2 regions of the Bradyrhizobium sp. USDA 3397 genome follow, and region 2 is predicted to be linked to the other one. Evidence: riboswitches for the same ligand, from Rfam matches in the RefSeq annotation. Region 2 holds a riboswitch; the other holds the start of a gene.
The links. Region 2 has a riboswitch for cobalamin ahead of ACVWYQ_RS38365 (DUF1636 domain-containing protein). Riboswitches for the same ligand answer to the same signal wherever they lie in the genome.
Positions count from the first base shown of each region.

Region 1: it holds a riboswitch for cobalamin, as region 2 does, so the genes downstream of both, metE (5-methyltetrahydropteroyltriglutamate--homocysteine S-methyltransferase) here and ACVWYQ_RS38365 (DUF1636 domain-containing protein) in region 2, are expected to answer to the same signal.

Region 1 covers NZ_JBSSDS010000001.1:3,466,512-3,471,362, reverse strand. Annotated here, with positions in the region: gene ACVWYQ_RS16155 (carbamoyltransferase family protein) at 1-876, shown strand, start outside; gene ACVWYQ_RS16150 (nodulation protein NodZ) at 1,140-2,129, shown strand; cobalamin riboswitch at 2,735-2,935, shown strand; gene metE (5-methyltetrahydropteroyltriglutamate--homocysteine S-methyltransferase) at 3,039-4,851, shown strand, end outside.
Region 2 covers NZ_JBSSDS010000001.1:8,262,627-8,267,477, reverse strand. Annotated here, with positions in the region: gene cobN (cobaltochelatase subunit CobN) at 1-146, opposite strand, end outside; gene cobW (cobalamin biosynthesis protein CobW) at 146-1,180, opposite strand; gene ACVWYQ_RS38365 (DUF1636 domain-containing protein) at 1,177-1,551, opposite strand; cobalamin riboswitch at 1,647-1,867, opposite strand; gene cobO (cob(I)yrinic acid a,c-diamide adenosyltransferase) at 1,908-2,543, shown strand; gene ACVWYQ_RS38355 (cobyric acid synthase) at 2,765-4,213, shown strand; gene cobD (threonine-phosphate decarboxylase CobD) at 4,202-4,851, opposite strand, start outside.

The sequences.
Region 1 (4,851 bases), 4.8 Mb from region 2:
GGCTGGGTCCAGGGTCGTTCTGAGTTCGGGCCACGTGCGCTAGGCAATCGCAGCATTCTTGCTGATCCTCGACCGGCTTCAAACAAGGACCGGATCAATGCAATGGTCAAAAAGCGCGAGGGCTATCGGCCATTCGCGCCATCAGTGCTGGAGGAGTATGCGAACGAATTTTTCGAGCTCCCGGAAGGCAAGCGCGAATTCCCATTCATGAATTTTGTGGTCCGCGTGCGCGACCCGAAACGTAGCGTGCTCGGTGCCATTACGCACGTCGATGGTACTGCTCGGCTGCAGACCGTATCGCGCAAAACAAACCCGCTCTACTGGGACGTTATTAGTGCGTTCAAAGAGCGGACGGGAATTCCGGTGCTGCTCAATACATCATTTAACAACAATGCCGAGCCGATTGTGGATTCCGTGTCTGACGCGATTACCACGTTCTTGACGACAGATTTGGATGGACTCGTGATTGGGCCGTTCCTCATCAAAAAGAGGACGACAGGGCTAGACGACTGGACTGCGCTCGCCATTTCATTGCCCGCTTATGTATCCCTTCATCGAGTCCGCGCTTTTACTGCAGAAGATCGCCAGGAGACTGTATGCGAGATTCGCAGGGGACACTCGAACCGCAACAGTGTGCGCATCTCACATGATTTGTTCGATCTCCTGATGCGGATCGACGGGGAGGCGGTCCTTGGATCTCTTCTTGATACCATTACTCCAGATCGGTCCAAACGCGAAGCTCTTGTGAAGGAATTGTTGGGATTGTGGGAGCAGCGTTGCGTTCGGCTACATCCGCCTCGCGCTACTCGCGCCAGTGGTGGCGGTGCAGGGCACGCCGAAGCAGAACCGGAGCGCGCCACTATGGGTGTCGTCTAGCGTTACGTATCCGGACGCAGCAAAGGATGAGACGGCGCGATGAGCGGAATGCCAGCCGTACCAAAACCAAGTGCGTGGTTGGCAACGTCTCATCCGATGCATGAATGGCCAGCCTTCATGCGTCCAGGCGAGCGGTGCTAGAAGAACGCTCACCGCGAGCGTCCGAGATCCGGAGTATCAGTTTGCCGTCGGACGGCACCTTACATCGGCCTCCTGCAGCAAGTTCCCGACCCAACCAATAGGTACAAACGAGGCAACGCGAAATGCTCGTCAGTGACTCGATGAATGATCGGTTCGTGGTTTCTCGACGACGGACCGGATTCGGTGATTGCCTTTGGTCGTTGGCATCAGCGTGGCGTTATGCAAAGCGGACCGGGCGGACGTTGGCAATCGATTGGCGTGGCTCGTGTTATCTCGATCGGCCATTCACCAACGCATTTCCAGTGTTCTTCGAGCCAGTTCAAGCCATCGACGGGGTACGGGTCATTTGCGATGACCAGATCAATCAAATGTCATTTCCAGGCCCGTTCTTCCCCCCTTGGTGGAATAAGGCGCCGATAGATTGCGTTTATCGGCCAGATGAACAGATCTTCCAGGAGCGTGACGAGCTGGACCAACTTTTCCAAAGTCCGGAAGATGTCGATGCTAACACTGTGGTGTGTGACGCCTGCTTAATGTGGCGCTGCGATGAGGATGCCGAACGGCAGATATTTCGGACGATCAAACCCCAACCGGAAATTCGGGCTCGAATTGATGCCATTTACCAAGAGCATTTTGAGGGACACAGCATAATCGGAGTTCATGTTCGTCACGGCAACGGCGAAGATATCATGGGACATAAGCCCTATTGGGCGGATCCGGAACTCGCCTTTCGGCAGGTATGTACTGCCATCGATAAGGCGAAAGCGTTACCGCATCCAAGCCCGGTGAAGCTGTTCTTGTGCACGGACAGCACGCTGATGGTCGAAAAGCTATCTGGAGTATTCCCCGATCTCTTCACTATCCCAAAGCATTTCCAGGCACCTCATGCTGGACCTTTACATAGTGCAGAACTTGGCGCCGAAGGCGGGTTCTCTGCCCTGATTGAGATGTATCTCCTCGGGCGGTGCGATACGGTCATTCGGTTTCCACCGACGAGCGCCTTCACGCGCTATGCTCGCCTCTTTGCGCCACGCGTTATGGAGTTCGATTTGAAGGATCCGACTCGATTGATCCTTATTGAAGGATCGCCGGAACGGCTGACGGCCTCATGAAAGTCAACGGATCATCATCTGCTAGACGTTATGGCGATCGGTATTCCAGCATCCATTCAGATGCCAATCTGGTGGCGAGGGTAGATGTCGATGATGTGAATCGGTCCTTGAGGCAATACAAGAGTGGACAAAGCGCCTGACGCCGTGCGCGATCGAGGTGGCGCTAAGCTTCGGTGAACGTGGTGCGGTGCGGCGATTACGTGATCGATGATTGTTGCGCCTGAATTGGTCAACTCATTCAAGAGGTCCTACACGGCTTCGGGCAAGCCGCTCCACGAACGTGCCGACTTGATCAAGATTCGGAAGTCGAAGTCCAGACGCCTCCGCCTGCGCGCTCGCTGTTTCCGGCCACGACCGCACTTTGGATCATACTTTGGCGGTCGCCTCGGGGAGACGCTCGCAAATCGTATTGGAGACAGCCGAGTGAAGATCCTGCACGTGCACAAACGGGCGACTGAATATCTACGATCCACCGGTGCGCAGGTCACGAAAGGCCCGGCCATGCGGCGCATGCCTCGGATTGGGATGCCTCTCATTGGCGTGTGCCAAATCGGCGAGGATGAGGCGGTGATATTCAACGGTTGACGGAACGGTGGTTTTGCAGGTAGTTCATTTTCGTTCGAGGTTCTCTGGGTCCCGCTTGATCCGGAGCTAAGAGGGAAGCTGGTGTGATGCCGGCGCTGCCCCCGCAACTGTAAGCGGCGAGCCGCTGTCCAATAGTGTCACTGAAGCCGGTCGGCTTCGGGAAGGCCGGACAGCAGCCATGACCCGCGAGCCAGGAGACCTGCCCCGACAACGTTTTCGTCCACGGGCGGGGTGTCCCGGTGGTGCGTCAAGAAGTCGCCGCCGCGGCGGCCTTTACCTGTGCGCATCCACCATCGCCTTGCCCCAAACCATGGGGTTGAAGCGATGTCTAACAGTTCACTTTCCGTTGCCACGCTAGGTATGCCACGCATCGGTCCGCGCCGGGAACTCAAATTCGCGCTCGAGAGCTACTGGGCCGGTAAGTCAAGCGAAGCACAGCTTTTCGAGGCTGCGGCTGGACTTCGCCTCGCCAACTGGGCGCGGCAGAAATCGCTCGGCGCGACCATCATTCCTTCGAACGACTTCTCGCTCTATGACCATGTGCTTGATACCAGTGTGATGGTCGGCGCGATTCCTGACGTTTACGGTTGGGTCGCAGGTCCAGTGTCACTCAAGACCTACTTCGCCATGGCGCGCGGCGCAGGAGAGGATCAAGATGCGGATCGCCGGCACGGCCATCATCAACAGGGCCCGGCAGCGCAGGAAATGACAAAGTGGTTCGACACCAACTACCATTACATGGTGCCGGAATTTCGCAAGGACCAAACATTCAAGCTTTCCTCTCGTAAGCCGATTGAGGAATATGAGGAGGCAAAGAGCCTTGGGTACCAGACGCGCTGTGTGCTGGTTGGCCCAGTCACCTTCCTGAAACTCGGCAAGAGTGCAGATCCGGGATTCAATCCAGTGTTGCTGCTGGACCAGCTTCTACCGGTCTACGTCGATGTCCTTCGCGAACTAGCCGCGCGAGGTGCGGAGTGGGTTCAGCTCGACGAGCCCTGCCTGGTCCTTGACCTCGACGAGGTATCCCGCGGCGCGTTGCGGCGAGCCTATGCCCATTTGGCAAAGGAGGTGCCCAGCCTCAAAGTCATGCTGGCTACTTATTTCGGCGGCGTCGGCGACAACCTCGATACTGCCTTGGCTTTGCCGGTTGCCGGTCTGCACGTCGATCTGGTTCGGGCCTCAGATCAGTTGGGCGTAATCGCCGCCATAGCTCGCAGCGATCTCGTTCTCTCACTTGGGGTCATTGACGGACGCAATGTCTGGCGGTCCAATCTGCCGGACTTATTCAACAAGCTGGCGCCAGCAGTAGTGAAGCTCGGTCATGACCGCGTCCAGATCGCTCCTTCGTGCTCGCTCCTTCATGTCCCGGTCGACGTCGAGCTCGAAAGCGATCTCGATTTAGATGTAAAGAGCTGGCTGGCGTTCTCGGTCCAGAAGATCAAGGAGCTGACGACCTTGGGAAGTGCGCTCGCCGGCAAGCATGCCCGTGTATCGCGCCTCCTTGCGGCCTCCAAGCGGGCGGCTCTAGCGCGCGAGAAGTCGTCTAAGGTTCACAACGCCAACGTCACCCGGCGCATGACTACGATTGACCAAACAATGCGTCGCCGTCAAAGTCCGTACGCCAGCCGTGCCGAGCTTCAGCGCGCTCGGTTCGCCTTGCCAACATTCCCAACGACGACGATTGGATCATTCCCGCAGACCGCAGACATTCGCCGTGCCCGTGCGTCCCACGCGCAGGGAACGTTGTCTGCCGCGCAATACGAGAGTTTCCTCAAAGCGGAAACGGCGCGTGCGGTCAGATGGCAGGACGACATAGGGCTCGACGTGCTCGTGCATGGCGAGTTCGAGCGCAATGACATGGTGCAGTATTTCGGTGAGAAGCTGTCGGGCTTCGTCTTCACAAAACACGGTTGGGTGCAGTCCTATGGCTCGCGTTACGTCCGCCCACCGATTCTGTTTGGGGACGTCTCCCGTCCGAAGCCGATGACGGTCGACTGGTGGCGCTATGCGCAGTCGCTGACCGAGAAGCCGGTGAAGGCAATGTTGACCGGGCCGGTGACCATTCTGAACTGGTCGTTTGTTCGTGATGATATCTCGCGAAGCGAGGCTTGCCTACAGATCGCGCTCGCGATCCGGG
Region 2 (4,851 bases):
CCCCGACCGCGCCGCCAGCCGGCCGCGAACGCGGCCAAATCGGAATCCGAATACGAGAGCACCACGAGATCGGCCGGGTCCTGGCCGATGTCTCTTGGCGTCGCGGTCTCCTCGAGACCGCGGCTCTCGCGGAAGACGACGTGCATCAGATACCAAGTCCTGCCTTGATGGCGGCCTCGTCGATATCGCCATGCTCGCCGATCACGACGAGCTTGGACTGCCTGTGACCCGCGCCCCATGGCTTGTCGAACTGATGGCGCACCCGCTCGCCGACCGCCTGCAGCAACAGGCGCATCGGCTTGCCCGCGACCGCGATGTAGCCCTTGGCCCGCAGGACGTTCTGCTCGCGCGCCAGCTTCTGGACGGAGGCAACCAGTTCCTCGATATCCGCCACCTCCGGAAGGTCGATCACGACGGAGGCGAAATCATCATGCTCATGCTCTTCCTCGCCGTCGTGATGCGAGGGCCGCGCGGCGAGATCATTCTCGGCCGCAGCGCCGAGGCCGAGGATGACGCGCGCATCGATCGCGCCGTCGGTGACCGGCAGCATCGGCACGCGGCGCGGCATCTCGGCGGTGATCGCCGCCTTTGCGGCTTCGATGCCTGCGGCGCCCGCAAGGTCGGCCTTGGTCAGCAGCACGATGTCGGCGCAGGCGATCTGGTCCTCGAACACTTCCGACAGCGGCGTCTCGTGATCGAGATTGTCGTCCGCCGCGCGCTGCGCTTCCACCGCAGCCGGATCCGGCGCGAAGCGGCCGGCCGCGACGGCCTCGGCGTCGGCCAGCGCGATCACGCCGTCGACCGTGATGCGCGAGCGGATCTCCGGCCAGTCGAACGCCTTCAGCAGCGGCTTTGGCAGCGCCAGGCCCGAGGTCTCGATCAGGATGTGATCGGGCCGCACCGGCCGCGCCAGCAATTGCTCCATGGTCGGAATGAAATCGTCGGCGACGGTGCAGCAGATGCAGCCATTGGCGAGCTCGACGATGTTCTCCTCCGGGCAGTTCGCATCGGCGCAGGACTTCAGGATCTCGCCGTCGACGCCTTCGCTGCCGAACTCGTTGACGAGCACCGCGAGCTTCTTGCCGCCGGCGTTGCTGAGCAGATGCTGGATCAGCGTCGTCTTGCCGGAGCCCAGGAAACCCGTGACCACCGTGACGGGGACTTTTGCGAGCGAGTTCATTCGGCGGCCTCCGGCACGACGGCAATGGGGGGAATGCGGGCAAGCGACTGCTTGCGGAAGATCTCGGGACGGCTGCGCCATGGCACGATCCCATCAGGCGCGGCGGCATAAGCCGCAGCGCCCGCGACCACGTCGCGCGCATTCGTCTCCGACAGGCGGCCATAGACATAGGACCAGCGGCCGGGCGCGCTGAGCGCGACCGAGCAGCCCTGGCTGCAGGCCGACAGGCATTCGACGGGAACCACGCTGACGCCCTCGGGCACGCCGGCCTCGAGAATCGCGCCATGCAGGCGCTTGCCGGGCGTCGTCTCGCCCTCTCCAAGCGTCTGGCCGGCGCGGCAGGTAATGCAGACATGAAGTGTGACGGTCATCGCCTCTTCCAGATAACAGCGGGAGGCGATGAGGCGCACGGACCATTCTCCAGAAAGGCCCGCTTCCCCGTCGCGGAACACCCCGTCCGCCGGTCCAAAACTCGTCCGCGCTGGCAGGTCTCCCGGCTTGCGGAGCAGGGTTTTGGCCCTTCGATCCCCGCCTTCCCGATTCCAAAAGGAATCAGTGGCTTCGGGCATCTCTCCGGTCACGGTCGCGGGGGCGGCTGCAGTTTGGATCCAGATCTTGCCGATTCGGACCCTATCGCATTCCCTCTTCGCCTGTCATAGGACAGGAACCAACGCCGGGCCACCATTTGCCGGTGGCCGCCACTTGTCAAGCCGAAGGACCGGGTCCCATGACATCTGAACCGGATACCCAAACAGCCGAGGAAACCGACATCAGGCATGCCCAGAAAATGGCGAAGAAGAAGGCCGCCCGCGACAAGATCATGGCGACCAAGAGCGGCGAAAAGGGCCTGATCATCGTCCATACCGGCGCCGGCAAGGGAAAATCCTCCTCGGCCTTCGGCATGATCGTCCGCTGCGTCGCGCATGCCTTCCCTTGCGCGGTGGTGCAATTCATCAAGGGCGCCTGGGACACGGGCGAGCGGCGACTGCTCACCGGCCATTTCGGCGACCTCTGTCAGTTCCACGCGATGGGCGAAGGCTTCACCTGGGAGACGCAGGACCGCGCCCGCGACATCGCCGCCGCACGCGCCGGCTGGGAGAAGGCCAAAGAGCTGATCCTCGACGAGCGGCTGCGCATGGTCGTGCTCGACGAGATCAACATCGCGCTGCGCTACGACTATCTCGATATCGCCGAAGTCGTCGAGTTCCTGACGACCCAAAAGCCTGCGATGACGCATGTCGTGCTCACCGGGCGCAACGCCAAGGACGAGCTGATCGAGATCGCCGACCTCGTCACCGAGATGACGCTGGTCAAGCATCCGTTCCGTTCCGGCATCAAGGCGCAGGCCGGCGTCGAGTTTTGATGCTGATGAGATTGGATTCTAATGCTGCGCCAAGGGAGGTATGCTCCCTCCCCCGCTTGCGGGGGAGGGTTGGGGAGAGGGTATCTACGCAATCGAGAGCCCCCAAGAGGAGAAAACCCTCACCCGTGCCTTCGGCACGACCTCTCCCGCAAGCGGGAGAGGTGCACCGAGCCCGCAGCTGCTTGATTCAACTCAATCCCATTCCGCTTTAAAAGATATCGATGGCACGCGCATTGATGATCCAGGGGGCCGGCTCGGACGTGGGCAAGTCGCTCATCGTCGCCGGCCTTGCGCGCGCCTTTGCGCGCCGTGGTCTGCGGGTGCTGCCGTTCAAGCCGCAGAACATGTCGAACAACGCCGCGGTCACCGTCGACGGCGGCGAGATCGGCCGCGCCCAAGCGCTGCAGGCGCTCGCCGCCGGTGTCGAGCCGCACACCGACATGAACCCGGTGCTGCTCAAGCCCGAGACCGATGTCGGCGCGCAAGTCGTGGTTCACGGCAAGCGCATCGCGACCGCACGCGCGCGCGACTACGCGGCGATGAAGCCGTCGCTGATGGGCGCGGTGCTCGAGAGTTTCGAGCGCCTGAAGGCGCGCGCCGATCTCGTGCTGGTCGAAGGTGCCGGCAGCCCGGCCGAGGTGAATTTGCGCAAGTCCGACATCGCCAATATGGGCTTTGCCCGCAAGGCGAATGTGCCGGTCGTGCTGGTCGGCGACATCGACCGCGGCGGTGTCATTGCCCAGCTCGTCGGCATCAAGACGGTGATCGACCCCGACGATGCCGCGATGATCTCCGGCTTCGTCATCAACAAGTTCCGCGGCGACCCCACCCTGTTCGACGACGGCTACAATCTGATCGAGCAAAAGACCGCATGGCGCGGCCTTGGCGTGCTGCCCTGGTTTCCGCGCGCCGGCGAGCTGCCGGCCGAAGACGCGCTCGGCCTGCGCGATGCGCGCAAGCCGGGCCGATGCAAGATCGCCTGTCTCGCGCTGTCGCGGATCGCCAATTTCGACGATCTCGATCCGCTCAAGCTCGAGCCGGGTGTCGATCTCGTGATGGTGCGCCCGGGCGAGGCGATCCAGGGCGACGTGCGCCTCGTCATCATTCCCGGGTCGAAATCAACCCGGGGCGACCTCGCCTTCCTTCGTGCGCAGGGCTGGGACATCGACCTGCTCGCCCACCACCGCAGGGGCGGCCATGTGCTCGGCCTCTGCGGCGGCTATCAGATGCTGGGACGCAGCGTCGCCGACCCCGAAGGCATCGAAGGACCTGCGGGCGACACGCCGGGCCTCGGGCTTCTCGATGTCGAGACGGTGATGAGCCCGCAGAAGACGCTGACGCGCGTTGCGGCCGTGCACGCGGCGACGGATCAGCCGATCCAGGCTTACGAGATCCACATCGGCCGCACCGACGGCCCGGATCGCGCCCGCCCCTTCGCGAGGCTGGACGGCGAGCGTGAAGGTGCGATCTCGCGCGACGGCCGTGTGCAGGGCAGCTATCTGCACGGCCTGTTCACGTCGGATAATTTCCGCAAGGCATACCTCGCCAGGCTGGATATTCCCGCGGGCGACGAGCCCTATCACGCCAGGGTCGAGAGCGCGCTCGAGGCACTGGCCGATCACATGGAAAAGCATCTCGACGTCGAAGGCCTGCTCGCGCTAGCGCGCTAGGGCCTCGGCAAGGCGCGTCCATTCGGCTTCGCTGCCGGGCAGCCCGAGACGCAGCCATGTCGGCTGTTGCGCGAAGACGCGGGACCAGATGTGGACGCGCGCGAGCTTGTCTTGAGCGGCCCGCGCGTCAGGCGTCTGGTAAAGACGGAACAGCGGTGTGCCGCCGATGAGCCGCCAGCCTTGCGAAGGCGCCATCGCGTCGAGACGAGCACAATCATGGGCGAGCCGCGCCGACGTAACCTCGGCCCAGGCCTCATCGCGCAATGCACGACAGCCGATTTCGATCGCCGCGCCCGAAACGGGCCATGGGCCGGACATTGCGGCAAGCCTGCCGATGTCGGCGGCATGACCGATGGCGAATCCGAGCCGCAGGCCGGCAAGCCCGTAAAACTTGCCGAACGAGCGCAGCACCAGCAGTCCCGCCTGATTCGCCTGCGGCGCAAGCGACAGCTGCGGAACGGCGTCGGCAAAGCTCTCGTCAATGACGAGACGGCCGACGCGCGGCAGTAGCGCCAATAGATCCTGTGGCGCAGAACGCCGGCCATCCGGATTGTTTGGATTGACGACGATGGCGAGGTCCGCGCCCGGCAGCGCGCCAAGCTCTCCGACTTCCTGCACCTCCCAGCCTGCGGCAGACA